Regions from separate parts of the Rhodoferax sp. GW822-FHT04A08 genome, predicted to be linked through region 2. Evidence: predicted binding sites of a transcription regulator. Region 2 holds the regulator's gene; the other holds the start of a gene.
The links. Region 2 encodes sigma-54, which starts transcription at its own class of promoters, with help from an activator protein. Its sites were predicted from a motif close to TGGCANGNAANCTGCTTT; they were not measured.
Positions count from the first base shown of each region.

Region 1: the regulator sigma-54 is predicted to act here: its motif matches at 4,772-4,789, upstream of AC1RMF_RS00985 (transglutaminase family protein).

Region 1 covers NZ_JBXAMW010000001.1:211,232-218,560, forward strand. The annotation lists gene AC1RMF_RS00975 (methyl-accepting chemotaxis protein) at 1-49, opposite strand, end outside; gene AC1RMF_RS00980 (crotonase/enoyl-CoA hydratase family protein) at 290-1,102, shown strand; gene AC1RMF_RS00985 (transglutaminase family protein) at 1,106-4,663, opposite strand; gene AC1RMF_RS00990 (DNA internalization-related competence protein ComEC/Rec2) at 4,829-7,285, shown strand.
Region 2 covers NZ_JBXAMW010000013.1:29,784-37,112, reverse strand. The annotation lists gene argS (arginine--tRNA ligase) at 1-1,350, shown strand, start outside; gene AC1RMF_RS20555 (SPOR domain-containing protein) at 1,374-2,039, shown strand; gene AC1RMF_RS20550 (thiol:disulfide interchange protein DsbA/DsbL) at 2,111-2,764, shown strand; gene AC1RMF_RS20545 (exopolyphosphatase) at 2,861-3,790, shown strand; gene lptA (lipopolysaccharide transport periplasmic protein LptA) at 3,899-4,519, shown strand; gene lptB (LPS export ABC transporter ATP-binding protein) at 4,489-5,271, shown strand; gene AC1RMF_RS20530 (RNA polymerase factor sigma-54) at 5,271-6,866, shown strand; gene AC1RMF_RS20525 (THUMP domain-containing class I SAM-dependent RNA methyltransferase) at 6,863-7,329, shown strand, end outside.

The DNA of each region.
Region 1 (7,329 bases), on a different contig from region 2:
CCAGCAGGCCAATACCGAACACAGCGGCCAGTAGCCAAAAACGTTTCACAAGTCTCATAAATCCAACCTCTTTGTCTATTGTCGTTACGCGAAATAATGCTTCCAACCGGTTTGCCAACCCATCCGATAAGGCCACAATGTAACTGCACTTATGGTTGCCAGAAATTTCCGGCTTGGCAACCGGATAAACACCTGCAAGCCCTGTGCAAAGATGGGTACGGTGAAGGCAATGCATCAAGTATCGTGCCAGGCGGGAAGGCGGATTGGCAATCACAGGAGAGGTAAGTACATGGCCTATGAAACACTGACGATTGATCTTCAGGATCACATTGCGACCGTCACTTTGAACCGGCCCGAAAAAGGCAACGCATTGAATGCGGGTATGTGGAGTGAAATCCGGCAGGCATTTGAATGGGTCGATCACACCGCCCAGGCACGTGTTGCCATTTTGCGGGGCGAGGGGCGACATTTCTGCACCGGCATCGATCTGCACATGATGATGAACGTGGTGCGGCAAATCCAGACCGATTGTGACGGGCGTACCCGCGAAGAGCTGCGCAACATCATCATTGACATGCAGGGCACTTTGACCAGCCTGGAGCGCTGCCGCAAGCCAGTGCTGGCAGCTGTCCATGGCGCCTGTATTGGCGGTGGCATAGACCTGATCTGCTGTGCCGACATGCGCTATGCCACGGACGATGCCCAGTTCAGCATCCGCGAAATCGACATTGGCATGACCGCTGACGTAGGCACCTTGCAGCGCATGCCCAAGCTCGTAGGCGAAGGCATGGTGCGCGAGCTGGCCTACACCGGAAGGGTATTCAGCGGGACCGAGGCGGCAGCCATGCGCCTGGTCAACCGCACGTTTGAGTCGAAGGAGGCCTTGTACCAAGGGGTGCAGGAAATCGCCGCGACCATCGCGCTCAAGGGCCCCCTGGCCATACGCGGCACCAAGGAGATGATCACCTACGCCCGCGACCACAGCGTGGCCGACGGACTGAACTATGTCGCAACCTGGAACGCCGCCATGCTCATGAGTGCGGACCTGGCCGAGGCCATGCAGGCCTCCCTGCAAAAGCGCAAGCCTGTATTCAAGGACTGAGCGTCAGCCCCTGCGCAAATCCTTGGTGAACGGAAACTCCTTGCTGGCCGCCACATTGATGGTGGCCGGTGGAATGACCAGGGTGCCGGGCGTATGGCCCATGGCGGCAAAGCGCGACAGGCGGCGGCTCTCGGCCTCAAATGCATTGACCGGGAAGTTCTCGTAGGCCAGGCCACCCGGGTGGGTGACGAAGTACTGGCAACCGCCCACCGAGCGCTTCATCCAGGTGTCCACGATGTCAAAGGTCAGCGGAGCATGCAGGCCGATGCTGGGGTGCAGGCTGCTGGGCGGGTTCCAGGCCTTGTAGCGCACACCGGCAACAAATTCGCCCACCGTACCCGTGCTCTGCATGGGCAAGGCCTTGCCGTTGCAGGTGATGACGTAGCGGCTCTCGTTGAGGCCGCTCACGCGCACCTCCATGCGCTCCAGGCTGGAGTCCACATAGCGCGCGGTACCACCGGCACTGCTTTCCTCGCCCATCACATGCCAGGGTTCCAGCGCGTTGCGCAACGTGAGCTCGATCCCCATGCTCTGCACACCGCCCACCAGCGGGAAGCGGAACTCGAAGTGCGGTGCAAACCAGCTCTCATCGAATGCATAGCCGGCCTGCTTCATCTCACCGATGACGTCGTGGAAGTCCATCTGGATGAAGGTGGGCAACATGAAGCGGTCATGCAGCTCGGTGCCCCAACGGGTGACCGGGGCCTTGTAAGGCGTCTTCCAGAACCGCGCCACCAGGGCACGCAACAGCAACTGCTGCACGCTGCTCATGTGCGGATGCGGCGGCATCTCGAAGGCACGCAGTTCCAGCAGGCCCAAGCGGCCCGTGCTGGAGTCGGGCGAGTACATCTTGTCGATGGAGAACTCGCTGCGGTGGGTATTGCCGGTGACGTCGATCAGGATGTTGCGCAAGGTGCGGTCTACCAGCCAGGGCGGCATGCTCTGGCCATAGGTGTCGCGGTTCTTGTAGATCTGCTCGATCGCGATTTCCAGCTCGTACAGCTGGTCGTTGCGTGCCTCGTCCACACGCGGCGCCTGGCTGGTCGGGCCGACAAACATGCCGCTGAACAGGTAGCTCAGGCTTGGGTGGTTGTGCCAATACAGCAGCAGGCTGGCCAGCAGTTCGGGCTTGCGCAAGAAGGGGCTGTCTGCCGGCGTGGCGCCACCCATCACAAAGTGGTTGCCGCCACCGGTGCCGGTGTGGCGACCATCGGTCATGAACTTCTCGGCCGACAGGCGCGACTCAAAGGCGGCGTTGTACAGGAACTCGGTGTTGTAGACCAGCTCCTTCCAATGGGTGACAGGATGGATGTTGACCTCGATCACGCCGGGGTCGGGAGTCACCGAGAGTTGTTTCAGCCGCGGGTCGCGCGGAGGCGGGTAGCCTTCCAGCACGATCTTGACCTTCAGCTCGGTGGCCGTGGCTTCAATCGCTGCCAGCAGGTCCAGATAGTCTTCCAGCAGTTCCAGCGGCGGCATGAACACGTACATCACGCCGGACTTTTCGCCTACGGCCTCGGCCTTGGGGCCGTTGGCGCGGCGCGGGTCACGCACTTCCACGCACAGCGCGGTGCGGGTGATCCAGTGGGCAGACTCCTGCCGGTTGGGCATGCGGGCAAAGTCGGCCGGTTCTGCCTGGGTGCTGCTTTGGGCGTTGGCCGCGACTGCGCTGCTTGCCGCACTGGCGCGGCTCTGTATCTTGCGCGCGGCTTCACTTTGCGCGCCGGTGCCTGCCAGGTATGGCGTGGCTCCGCCCGCCACGCCATTGCTGCCCAGGGCACCGGCCTTGTCGGCTCCTGTTGCCGCCGTTGAGCCAGCAACCGAGCTGCCCGGCGCATAGCGCTGTGCAAATGCAGCATAGGGGGGCAACTCGCCGCGTGGCGCGGTCGGGTCCAGTTCCACCAGATAGGGATAGTCGCCTTCGCTGACCCAGGGCAGGGAGTCCAAGGGCAGGCGCAGGCCCATGGGCGAGTCGCCGGGCATCAGGTACATGCGCTCGTCCCGGAAGAACCACGGGCCGGTTTTCCACTCAGGGCCGGTCAGGCGCGGGCCGTCGCTGGACTTGAGTGGCAGCACAAAGCCCACCACCGAGTCGAGCTTTTGCTCGAACACGCGGCGCAGGCGCGAGCGTTCCATCTCGTCGTCCAGGCGCGACTTGAAGGGGTCCACATTCACCGGCAGGCGGCGTTCGCGCCACAGGTAGTACCAGGTGTCCTCGTAGGCGGGCTGCACGTATTTGTCGGTCAGGCCGAGCCGAGCAGCCAGGGTGCGGATGAAGCGTCCTGCTTCCTCGCTGCTGTAGTGCGTGGGGTTGCGCTCGTCCACGAACAGCGCGGGATTTTTCCAGACCGGCTGCTTGTCGGCGCGCCAGTAGATGTTCAGGGCCCAGCGCGGCAATTGCTCACCCGGGTACCACTTGCCCTGGCCGAAGTGCAGAAAACCGCCCTGGCCATATTCGTCACGCAGCTTGTGCACCAGTGCGGTGGCAAAGCCGCGCTTGGTCGGGCCCAGGGCGTCGGTATTCCATTCGGCCGCGTCGCGGTCATCCACGGCGACAAAGGTGGGCTCGCCGCCCATAGTCAGGCGTACGTCGCCGGCAACCAGTTCGCCATCGACCTGCTCGCCCAGTTCCATCACCGCGTCCCATTGTTCCGGGGTGTAGGGTTTGGTGACGCGCGGCGACTCGTACAGGCGGGTGACCTGCATGTGGTGGCTGAACTCGACTTCGCTCTTGTCCACGCCACCTTCAATGGGAGCCGCGCCCGAGGGCTGTGGCGTGCAGGCCAGGGGGATGTGGCCTTCGCCGGCCAGCAGACCGGAGGTGGCGTCCAGGCCAATCCAGCCAGCACCGGGCAGGTACACCTCGCACCAGGCGTGCAGGTCGGTGAAGTCCACTTCGGTGCCGCTGGGGCCGTCCAGCGCCTTCACATCGGGCTTGAGCTGGATCAGGTAGCCTGAAACAAAGCGCGCGGCCAAGCCGCAGTGGCGCAGCAGTTGCACCATCAGCCAGGCCGAGTCACGGCAGGAGCCGGAGGCCTTGGTCAGGGTTTCGTCCGGCGTCTGCACGCCGGGCTCCATGCGGATGGTGTAATTCACATCCTTGTGCACCAGTTGGTTCAGGTCCACCAGGAACATGACGCTACGGCGCTTGGTGTAGTCCACCTTCTTCAAATACGCCTCCACCAGCGGCGTCATCTTGTCTGCAATGAGGTAGGGTGCGAGCTCCTGCTTGAGGTTGGCTTCGTAGGTGAAGGGGAACTCTTCGGCTTCGGGTTCCAGGAAGAAGTCGAACGGGTTGTACACCGCCATTTCGACTACCAGATCCACCGTGACCTTGAACTCGCGGGTCTTTTCCGGAAACACCAGGCGCGCCTGGTAGTTGGAAAACGGGTCCTGCTGCCAGTTCAGGAAATGGGTTGCAGGCTCGACCTTGAGCGAATACGAGATGACCTTGCTGCGGCAATGGGGCGCCGGGCGCAGGCGGATGACCTGCGGGCCCAGGGCCACCAGCCGGTCGTAACTGTAGTGGGTAACGTGGTTGAGCGCTGCGTGAATGGACATAGGTGGTGTATCTCGGTAGATAGGTGCTTGGGCCTCGTCTGGCGTGTGCAGGTCGCTTCGATAGTAGCAAGAGTTCATTGTCCGGCTTTGACAGCCGTCACCTTGGTAAAAGCAAGAGACGGGCCATCCCGCTTGGCGCCTGCCCGAACCGCTAGCATGCAGGGCATGGCCGAAGTGCATCTTTTCAGCTCAGACCCACCGCACCAGCGCGTCGGCCCCTTTGCCGCATTGCTGGGCTGGGTGCTGGGGGCGGCCCTGCAACTGCAGCAGGCTAACCTGTGGCCGCTCCAGGCCTACCTGCTCCTGGCGCTGGCGGGTCTGGCGTGGTGCGTGTGGCAACGCCGCCGGCCGGCCTGGGCACGGAAGCACCGACAGTTGGGCTGGTTGCTGGCGATGGCACTGCTCGGGTTTGCCAGCACCGGTTTGCGTTGCCTGGCATACGAGACGCGAGCCCTGCTGCCGGCGCTGGAAGGGCGGGACGTGCAGGGCACGGGCGTGGTCGTCGACATGCCGCAGCGCGGTGAGGCCGGCTTGCGCTTTACCTTGGCCATCGAGGCGGCCGTGTTGGAGGGGCAACCAGTGGACATGCCACCCCGGGTTGATGTGGGCTGGTACACCACCGGTGTATCTGCAACAGGTGATACGGTGGCCTTGCAGCGCCAGCCCGAGGACGTGCATGCCGGAGAGCGTTGGCGCATGACCTTGCGGCTCAAGGCGCCACACGGCAGCCGCAACCCCTTTGGCTTTGACTACGAACTGTGGTTGTGGGAGCGCGGGGTCCAGGCAACGGCCTATGTGAGGGCCAGTGCAGCGGACCCGGTACCGCAGCTGCTGGGGCAGACCTGGACGCACCCGGTGGCGCTGCTGCGTCAGACGGTACGTGAGCGCATTGCGACCCATGTGGAGCAGCGTCAATATGCAGGGCTGATTGCCGCATTGGTGGTGGGCGACCAGAACGCCATAGACCGGGTGGACTGGGACGTGTTTCGTGCTGCGGGCGTGGCGCATCTGGTCAGCATCTCCGGCTTGCACATCACGATGTTCGCCTGGGCTGCTGCCTGGCTGGTCGGCTGGCTCTGGCGCCGATCCGGGCCCTTGTGCCTGTGGTTGCCCGCACCCACCGCCGCCTGGGTCGGCGGCCTGGCACTGGCCTTGGCGTACGCCGTGTTTTCGGGTTGGGGGATTCCGGCGCAGCGCACCTGCCTGATGCTGGGTATCGTGACCGCGCTCAGGCTGTCCGGGGCTCGCTGGCCCTGGCCGCAGACCTGGATGCTGGCGTGTGCGGCGGTGGTGGCCATGGACCCCTGGGCACTATTGCAGGCTGGCTTCTGGCTCAGTTTTGTGGCGGTGGGCGTTCTGTTTGCCACAGATGACGGCGCCTTGCGCGAGCCGGTTGCGGACGGCCGACTGCAGGATGCCGCGGCGCGCCTGCGCGCCATGCTGCGCGAGCAATGGGTGGTCACGGTGGCACTGGCGCCGCTCACGCTGTTCCTGTTTGGGCAGTTGTCCATCGTCGGGCTGGTGGCCAATGCCTTTGCCATTCCCTGGGTCACGCTGGTGCTCACACCGCTGGCGATGGCTGGCGTTGCCTGGCCCTGGTTGTGGAACCTGGCCGGCAGCGCCATTGCGCTGCTGCTGTCTGTGCTGCAGGTGTTGGTGGCCTGGCCCTGGGCCACACTGGCATTGCCTGCGGCGCCCTGGTGGCTGGCGGCGGCCGGTGTTGTGGGCGGGATTCTGCTGCTGGCGCGTCTGCCCTGGCATGTACGCGGTCTGGGGTTGCCGCTCCTGTTGCCGGTGCTGCTGTGGCAGGCGGCGGTTCCGGGCCACGGTGCGTTCGAGTTGTTGGCCGCTGACGTGGGGCAAGGCAATGCCGTGCTGGTGCGCACAGCCAGTCACGCGCTGCTGTACGACGCCGGGCCGCGCTACAGCCTGGAGAGTGATGCCGGACACCGCGTGCTGTTGCCCCTGCTGCAGGCCCTCAACACGCGTCTGGATACGGTGGTGATCAGCCACCGCGATACCGACCATATCGGCGGCGCTGCGGCGGTTCTGACCATGCAACCCCAGTCCACCCTGCTGAGCTCCATTGCGGCGGACGACAGGTTGCAAGCTGTGCATCCGGCGCAGCGCTGTGTGGCGGGCCAGCATTGGGAGTGGGACGGCGTGCAGTTCGACATGCTGCATCCGCAGGCTGGGGATTACGAATCACCGCGCAAGCCCAATGCGTTGTCCTGCGTGCTGCGCATCCAGAGTGCCGCCATGCCCGTGCCCGTGGTGGCATTGTTGGTCGGCGATATTGAAAAGCCCCAGGAGGATGCGCTGGTTGCGGCCCAAGCTGCCATCAAGGCAGATTTGCTGCTGGTCCCTCACCACGGCAGCAAGACCTCCAGCAGCGATGCGTTTCTGGACGCCGTGCAGCCGCATGAAGCATGGGTTCAATCGGGGTATCGCAACCGCTACGGACATCCGGCTGCCACGGTCTTGCAGCGCTACCAGGTGCGCGGCATTGTGGTGCGTGACTCGCCTCATTGTGGTGCTATGCAATGGCTCTCGACAGAGCCTGCGCAGGTGCACTGCACGCGTACCGAAAGCGTGCATTACTGGAGTCACCGTGTTCCATAGGAGTGCATGAGTCGAGCGATGAATCAGGGTTAGTATGTTGGTGC
Region 2 (7,329 bases):
AAGCAGTCGTCCAACGGCCAGCGCATGCTGGTGGAGTTTGTGTCGGCCAACCCCACGGGGCCGTTGCACGTGGGCCATGGCCGTCAGGCCGCGCTGGGCGATGCCATCTGCAATCTGTTCGAGACGCAGGGCTGGGACGTGTACCGCGAGTTCTATTACAACGACGCCGGCGTGCAGATCAACACCCTGGCCGCCAGCACCCATTTGCGTGCGCAGGGATTCAAACCCGGTGACGCCGAGTGGCCCTGCGGGGAGAATGCCGCCGCCTACAACGGTGACTACATTGCCGATATTGCGGCTGACTTTCTGGCGGGCAAGACCGTCCAGTCGGACGACCGTAGCTTTACCGCCAGCGGCGATGTGAACGATGTGGACGGCATGCGCCAGTTTGCCGTGGCCTATCTGCGCCACGAGCAGGATCTGGATTTGCAGGCCTTTGCGGTCCGCTTTGACAACTACTACCTGGAAAGCAGCCTCTACACCAGCGGCCGTGTGGACGCCGCCGTGAAGAAGCTGCAGGAAGCCGGCAAGACCTACGAGAAGGACGGCGCGCTCTGGCTCAAGTCCACCGACTATGGTGACGACAAGGACCGGGTTATGCGCAAGCAGGACGGCAGTTACACCTACTTTGTGCCGGATGTGGCCTACCACATCGCCAAGTGGGAGCGCGGCTTTACCAAGGTCGTCAATATCCAGGGCACCGACCACCACGGCACCATTGCCCGCGTGCGCGCCGGTCTGCAGGCCGCCAATGTGGGCATTCCCCAGGGCTACCCGGACTATGTCTTGCACACCATGGTGCGCGTGGTACGCGGTGGCGAAGAGGTCAAGATCTCCAAGCGCGCCGGCAGCTATGTGACCCTGCGTGACCTGATTGAATGGACCAGCAAGGATGCGGTGCGCTTCTTCCTGCTCAGCCGCAAGCCGGACACCGAGTACACCTTTGACGTGGACCTCGCGGTACAGAAGAACAACGACAACCCGGTCTACTACGTGCAGTACGCCCACGCCCGCATCTGCTCGGTGTTGACGGCCTGGGGTGGTGATGTAGCCAGCCTGGCGCAGGTGGATTTGTCGGCTCTTACCAGTCCGCAGGCCCAGGCCCTGATGCTGTTGCTGGCCAAGTACCCCGAGATGCTCACCGCTGCGGCTGTGGACTTTGCGCCGCACGACGTCACGTTCTATCTGCGTGAGCTCGCCGCGTGCTACCACAGCTATTACGATGCCGAGCGCATCCTGGTGGATGACGAGGCCGTCAAGCTGGCGCGCCTGGCGCTCGTGGCCGCTACCGCACAGGTGTTGCACAATGGGCTGGCTGTGCTGGGCGTGAGTGCTCCACAGAAGATGTAATTTCTTTCAAGAGACCAAAAGGCATGAAGCAACAGCGCGGCGGAACCATTCTGGGTTTCATTATTGGTGTGGTGGTGGGCTTGGCCGTGGCACTGGCAGTGGCGGTGTACGTCACCAAGGTGCCCGTTCCCTTCATGAACAAGGGCCAGACCCGCAGTGCCGACCAGGACGCGGAAGAGGCCAAGAAGAACAAGGACTGGGACCCCAACGCGCCCCTGTATGGCAAGAACCCAGTCAAGCCGCCGCAGCCCGCGGCTTCAGGCCCCGTCACGCCGGCGGCTCCGGTCGCCAGTGCCCCTGCAGCACCGACCAAACCCGAAGCCAAGGCGCCGGATGCCAAAGCCAGCGATGCCAAGGCCGCAGATGCCAAGAAGCCCGAAGCCAAGGCCGCGGCTTCAGCAGACCCGATCGGTGAATTGGCCAAGGCCAAGACTGCGGCAGCGGATGCCGAGCCCTTTGTTTATTGGGTGCAGGTGGGCGCCTACCGCACGGCAGAAGATGCAGAGAGCCAGCGCGCCAAGCTGTCGCTCAGCGGCATCGAAACCAAGATATCGGAGCGTGAGCAGTCCGGGCGCACGGTGTACCGCGTGCGGGTGGGGCCTTTCGATAAGAAGGAGGATGGCGAGAAGACCAAGGAAAAGCTGGACAAGGCTGGTCTGGATACCGCCCTGGTCCGGGTGCAGCGTTAACGCTTCTTTACCTGGGTGAGATAACCTTTGTCTGATGGACAGACCATAGATTCGAACAAGACTGGAGTGATATGAAACGTCGTGATTTTTCCCTGCTGGCCGGCGGTGCTGCCGTGGCTTCAACCACCTTGTGGAGTGCTGCGGCCCATGCCGATGCTGCCAAGCCCGAGGCTGGGACGGACTACCTGGTGGTGGACCCGCGCGCACCGGTAGAGGCGCCTGCAGGCAAGATAGAAGTGGTGGAATTCTTCTGGTACAGCTGCCCGCACTGCAACGCGTTCGAGCCCATGCTGGAAGGCTGGATCAAGCAGCTGCCAAAGGACGTAGCCTTCCGCCGCGTGCCCGTTGCCTTCCGCGATGACTTCGTGCCGCAGCAGCGTCTGTTCTACGCCCTGGACGCCATGGGCCTGGTGGACAAGCTGCACGCCAAGGTCTTTGCTGCCATCCACGTGGAAAAGCAGGATTTATCCAAGGCGCCCGCCATTCTGGCGTGGGTGGGCAAGCAGGGCGTGGACGTTGCAAAGTTCACCGAACAATTCAACTCCTTCAGCGTTGCCGCCAAGGCAAGCAAGGGAACGCAATTGCAGAACAGCTACAAGGTCGAAGGCGTGCCCGCTCTGGGTGTGGCCGGCCGTTTTTACGTGGACGGTTCTCTGGCCAAGGGCATGGACAAGGCTATCAAGGTCGTTGAAGCCCTGGCTGCGACAGTGCGCAGCGGCAAATAGGAAAACCCTGAGGCCGGGTCCACGGTTGCGGGTGACAAGTGACGTATCCCCGAACTAGAATGATTGCAATATCAATCACTCAGCGGGGCATACGCCATGTCGGATTCCAAGTTCAGGCTTATTACAAGAAGTGACTTTGACGGCCTGGTATGCGCCGTCTTGCTCAAAGAGCTGAACCTGATTGATGACATCAAGTTCGTCCATCCCAAGGATATGCAGGATGGCAAGATCGAGGTCACCAGCCGCGATATCACCACCAATCTCCCCTACGTCCCGGGGGTGCACCTGTCGTTTGACCACCATGCGTCAGAGACCTTGCGCAACGATGTTGCCGCCAACCATGTGATCCACCCGGATGCGCCATCGGCTGCGCGGGTGGTGTTTGAACATTACGGTGGCACCGCCCAGTTTGGCGCGCGCTTCAATGAAATGATGGAGGCCGTCGACAAGGGTGACTCCGCCCAGTTCAGTGTTGATGAAATCCTCAACCCTACTGGCTGGGTGCTGCTGAATTACCTGATGGATTCGCGTACCGGCTTGGGCCGATTCCGCGAGTTCCGGGTCAGCAACTACCAGCTGATGATGGATCTGATCGACTACTGCCGCACCCATGGCATTGACGACATACTGAAGCTGCCCGACGTGATGGAGCGGGTGGAGTTGTATTTCGAGCATGCCCAGAAGGCCAAAGCCCAGCTGCAGCTGTGTTCCACGGTCCACAACAACGTGGTGGTGTTGGACCTGCGCCACGAAGACACCATCTACGCGGTGAACCGCTTCATGGTGTATGCGTTGTTTCCCCAGACCAATGTGTCCATCCATGTGATGTGGGGCGTGCAAAAGCAAAACACCGTCTGCGCGGTGGGCAAATCCATCACCAACCGGACCTCGCGCATCAATATCGGTGCCTTGATGCTGGTGTACGGTGGGGGTGGCCATGAAAATGCTGGAACCTGCCAAGTGCCCAATGAGCGGGCCGATACCGTGGTCAAAGAGCTGGTTTCCCGCATCAACACCGTAGGTTGAACTTCTGCGGGTAATCCCGCACACACGATTCAATTTTCGTCAAGGCATAAAACATGCCATGCGCTCGCTACAATGGCCGTGCGCACTGTGTGCAAGTTTCGTGCCTTTATGAAAAAACACATTCTTTTCTCGTTGGTGATTGCTACGCTGCTGTTTGCAGCCGGTGGCGTGCGCGCCGAAAAAGCCGACCAGAAAAAGCCCATGAACATCGAGGCCGACGCGCTACGCTATGACGACCTCAAGCAGGTCAGCGTATTCACCGGCAAGGTGGTGCTGACCAAGGGAACCATCGTGATCCGCGCAGATCGGCTGGATGTGCGCCAGGATCCTGACGGATATCAATTTGGCGTTGCCACCGGTTCCGCAGACAAGCTGGCCTTCTACCGGCAGAAGCGCGAAGCACTGGACGAGTTCATCGAGGGGGAGGGCGAAACCATCACCTATGACGGCAAGGCCGATACCGTGACCTTCACCGGCAAAGCGCAGTTGCGCCGACTGCGTGGCGCCACGTTGGCCGATGAAATCACCGGCGGTGTCATCGTTTATGAAAATCTCACCGACCTGTTCACGGTCGATGGTGCCGCCAACACCAAGGGACCGACTGGCGCCCTGGGAACCGGTCGCGTGCGGGTCATGCTGACCCCCAAGCCCGAAGCCAGTGCTCCGGCGCCTGCCGCAACCCCGTTGCCGCTCAAACCATCCGCGACCCTGGGGGGGGCCGCCAAGTGAGTGGTTTTGCTGCGGGGAACTTGACGGCGCAACATCTGCAAAAGTCCTATGGCAAGCGCCAAGTGGTCAAGGACGTGTCCCTGACCGTGCGTACGGGCGAAGTGGTGGGCCTGCTGGGCCCCAACGGCGCTGGCAAGACCACCTCGTTCTACATCATCGTGGGGTTGCTGCGCGCCAGCGGGGGTGACATCTCCATCGATGGCAATTCGATCGAGTCCATGCCCATACACCGGCGCGCGCGTCTGGGGCTGGGCTACCTGCCGCAGGAAGCCTCGATTTTTCGCAAGCTCAACGTGGAAGACAACGTGCGCGCTGTGCTGGAACTGCAGCGCGACGAAGACGGCACTCCATTGCGCAGCGCGGAGATCGAGAAGCGGCTGACCAATCTGCTGCAGGAATTGCGGGTCGAGCACTTGCGCGAGTCTCCGGCGCTGGCCTTGTCGGGCGGTGAGCGGCGGCGCGTGGAAATTGCCCGCGCGTTGGCTACCGGGCCGCGTTTCATCCTGCTGGACGAGCCGTTTGCCGGCATCGACCCGATTGCGGTGATCGAGATCCAGCGCATCATCAACTTCCTCAAGGCGCGCGGCATCGGGGTGCTCATCACCGACCACAATGTGCGCGAGACCCTGGGCATTTGCGACCACGCCTACATCATCAGTGATGGCCGCGTGCTGGCCGAAGGCACGCCTTCGGAAATTGTCGACAACCCCGAGGTACGCCGCGTGTACCTTGGCGAAAACTTCAAGATGTAATGAAGCAAGGTCTCTCATTACGCGTCTCCCAGCATCTGGCGCTTACTCCCCAGTTGCAGCAGTCGATCCGTCTGCTGCAGCTCTCCACGCTCGAACTGAGCCAGGAAGTGGAGCAGATGCTGGACGAGAACCCTTTTCTGGAACTGGGTGAGGACCATGCCGAGCGGGAAGAGTTCGGCATCGCACAGGCGGATACGCCGGTCAGTGAAGGCGACAAAGATGTGGAGTTTTCCGCCACCATGCCCGACCTGGGCAGCAGCATCGTGGCCTCCACCAGCAGTGATGAAGACAACAGTCCCCTGAGCGGGGACGAAGGCATCGACTGGGAAGGCGACGGCACCACCGAAATGACCCCGGACGACGGCGAGTGGGGCGTCGAGGCCAAGGCCAGTACCAATAACCTCACTGGCGACGAAGACAAGGACGCCACCGAGCTGGCCCGCACGCAGGAGAGCTTGCAGGCCTTCCTGCATCGGCAGACACTGGGTTTGCGCCTGAGCGCCGAAGACGCTGCCGCGCTGCGTTTCCTGATCGAGTCGCTCAACGACGACGGCTATCTGGAAGAGCCGCTCGAGGACCTAGCCCGCACCTTGAACCCGCAGGATGAAGAGCAGTTGTACGACCTAGTGCACCATTTCTCGGTAGCCCTGGGACTGCTGCAAAGCCTGGAGCCGGTTGGCGTCGGTGCCCGCAATTTGAGCGAGTGCCTCAGTCTGCAATTGAAAGCTCTGCTGCGCAATCCGGATCTGGAAGACGAAGAGCGCGAGCAACTGGAAGTGGCCCTGCGCATTTGCCAGCAGCCCATGGAATTGCTGGCGCGCCGTGACATCAAGCGGCTGGTGCAGCTGGGCGTGGGCAGCGATGCCCTGGTGCGCGAGGCCATAGCGCTGATTGCGCGGCTGGAACCCAAGCCGGGGCGGCGCTTTGTCGACGTGGAGCGCAACATCGTGGTGCCCGACGTGCTGGTGGTGCCGGTGACCAACGCCAACAAGGCGGCTGCACCCAAGTTCCGCGTCATGCTCAATCCCGATGTGATGCCGCGCCTCAAGGTGCATGACATCTACGCCAATGTGCTGCGCAACCACCGGGGCGGTAAGGACAGCGCCAGCCACGCCGCTCTACAGCAACGCCTGCAGGAAGCGCGCTGGTTCATCAAGAATATCCAGCAGCGCTTTGACACCATCCTGCGCGTGAGCACGGCGATTGTGGAGCGGCAGAAGAGCTTCTTCACCCATGGCGAATTGGCCATGCGCCCGCTGGTGCTGCGTGAGATCGCCGACGAACTGGGCTTGCACGAGTCCACCATCAGCCGCGTGACCACCGCCAAGTACATGGCAACGCCTTTTGGCACCTTTGAGCTGAAGTACTTCTTCGGCTCCGGCCTGGGCACTGAGTCCGGCGGCAATGCGTCCAGCACCGCGGTGCGTGCACTCATCAAGCAGTTCATCAGCGCCGAAAGTGCCAAGAAGCCGCTGTCAGACAACCAGATATCCGAGATGCTCAAGGAGCAGGGTATTGAATGTGCCCGGCGCACTGTGGCCAAATACCGCGAGGGGCTGAAGATCGCCCCCGCATCCCTGCGCAAGGCGCTATGAACCAACTGCAACTCTTTCTTCCCTGCGCCGCCGGTGTGGAGGATTACCTCGCGCCCGAAATCCTGCGCATCACCGGCCTGCCGCCCGGCTGCATCACCAAGCAGCGTGGTGGTGTGGCCGTGCGCACCTCCTTCACGGACGCCATGCGCCTGAACCTGTATTGCCGCCTAGCACAGCGCGTGCTGGTGCTGGTGTCGTACACCGAATACCGCAACGAGCAGGACTTGTACCGCGCCGCCATGGCGGTGCCGTGGGAGCGCTGGTTCACACCGCGCGAGACCATCAAGATCGAGGTCACCGCCCAGCACAGTCCTTTGACATCGCTGAACTTTGCTGCACTCAAGGTCAAGGATGCCGTCTGCGACCGCTTCCGCGAGACTTCGGGGGGCGTGCGTCCTGATGTCAACACCCAGTGGCCCGATGTGCGCATCTATGCCCACCTCACCACTGACAGCTGCTCGCT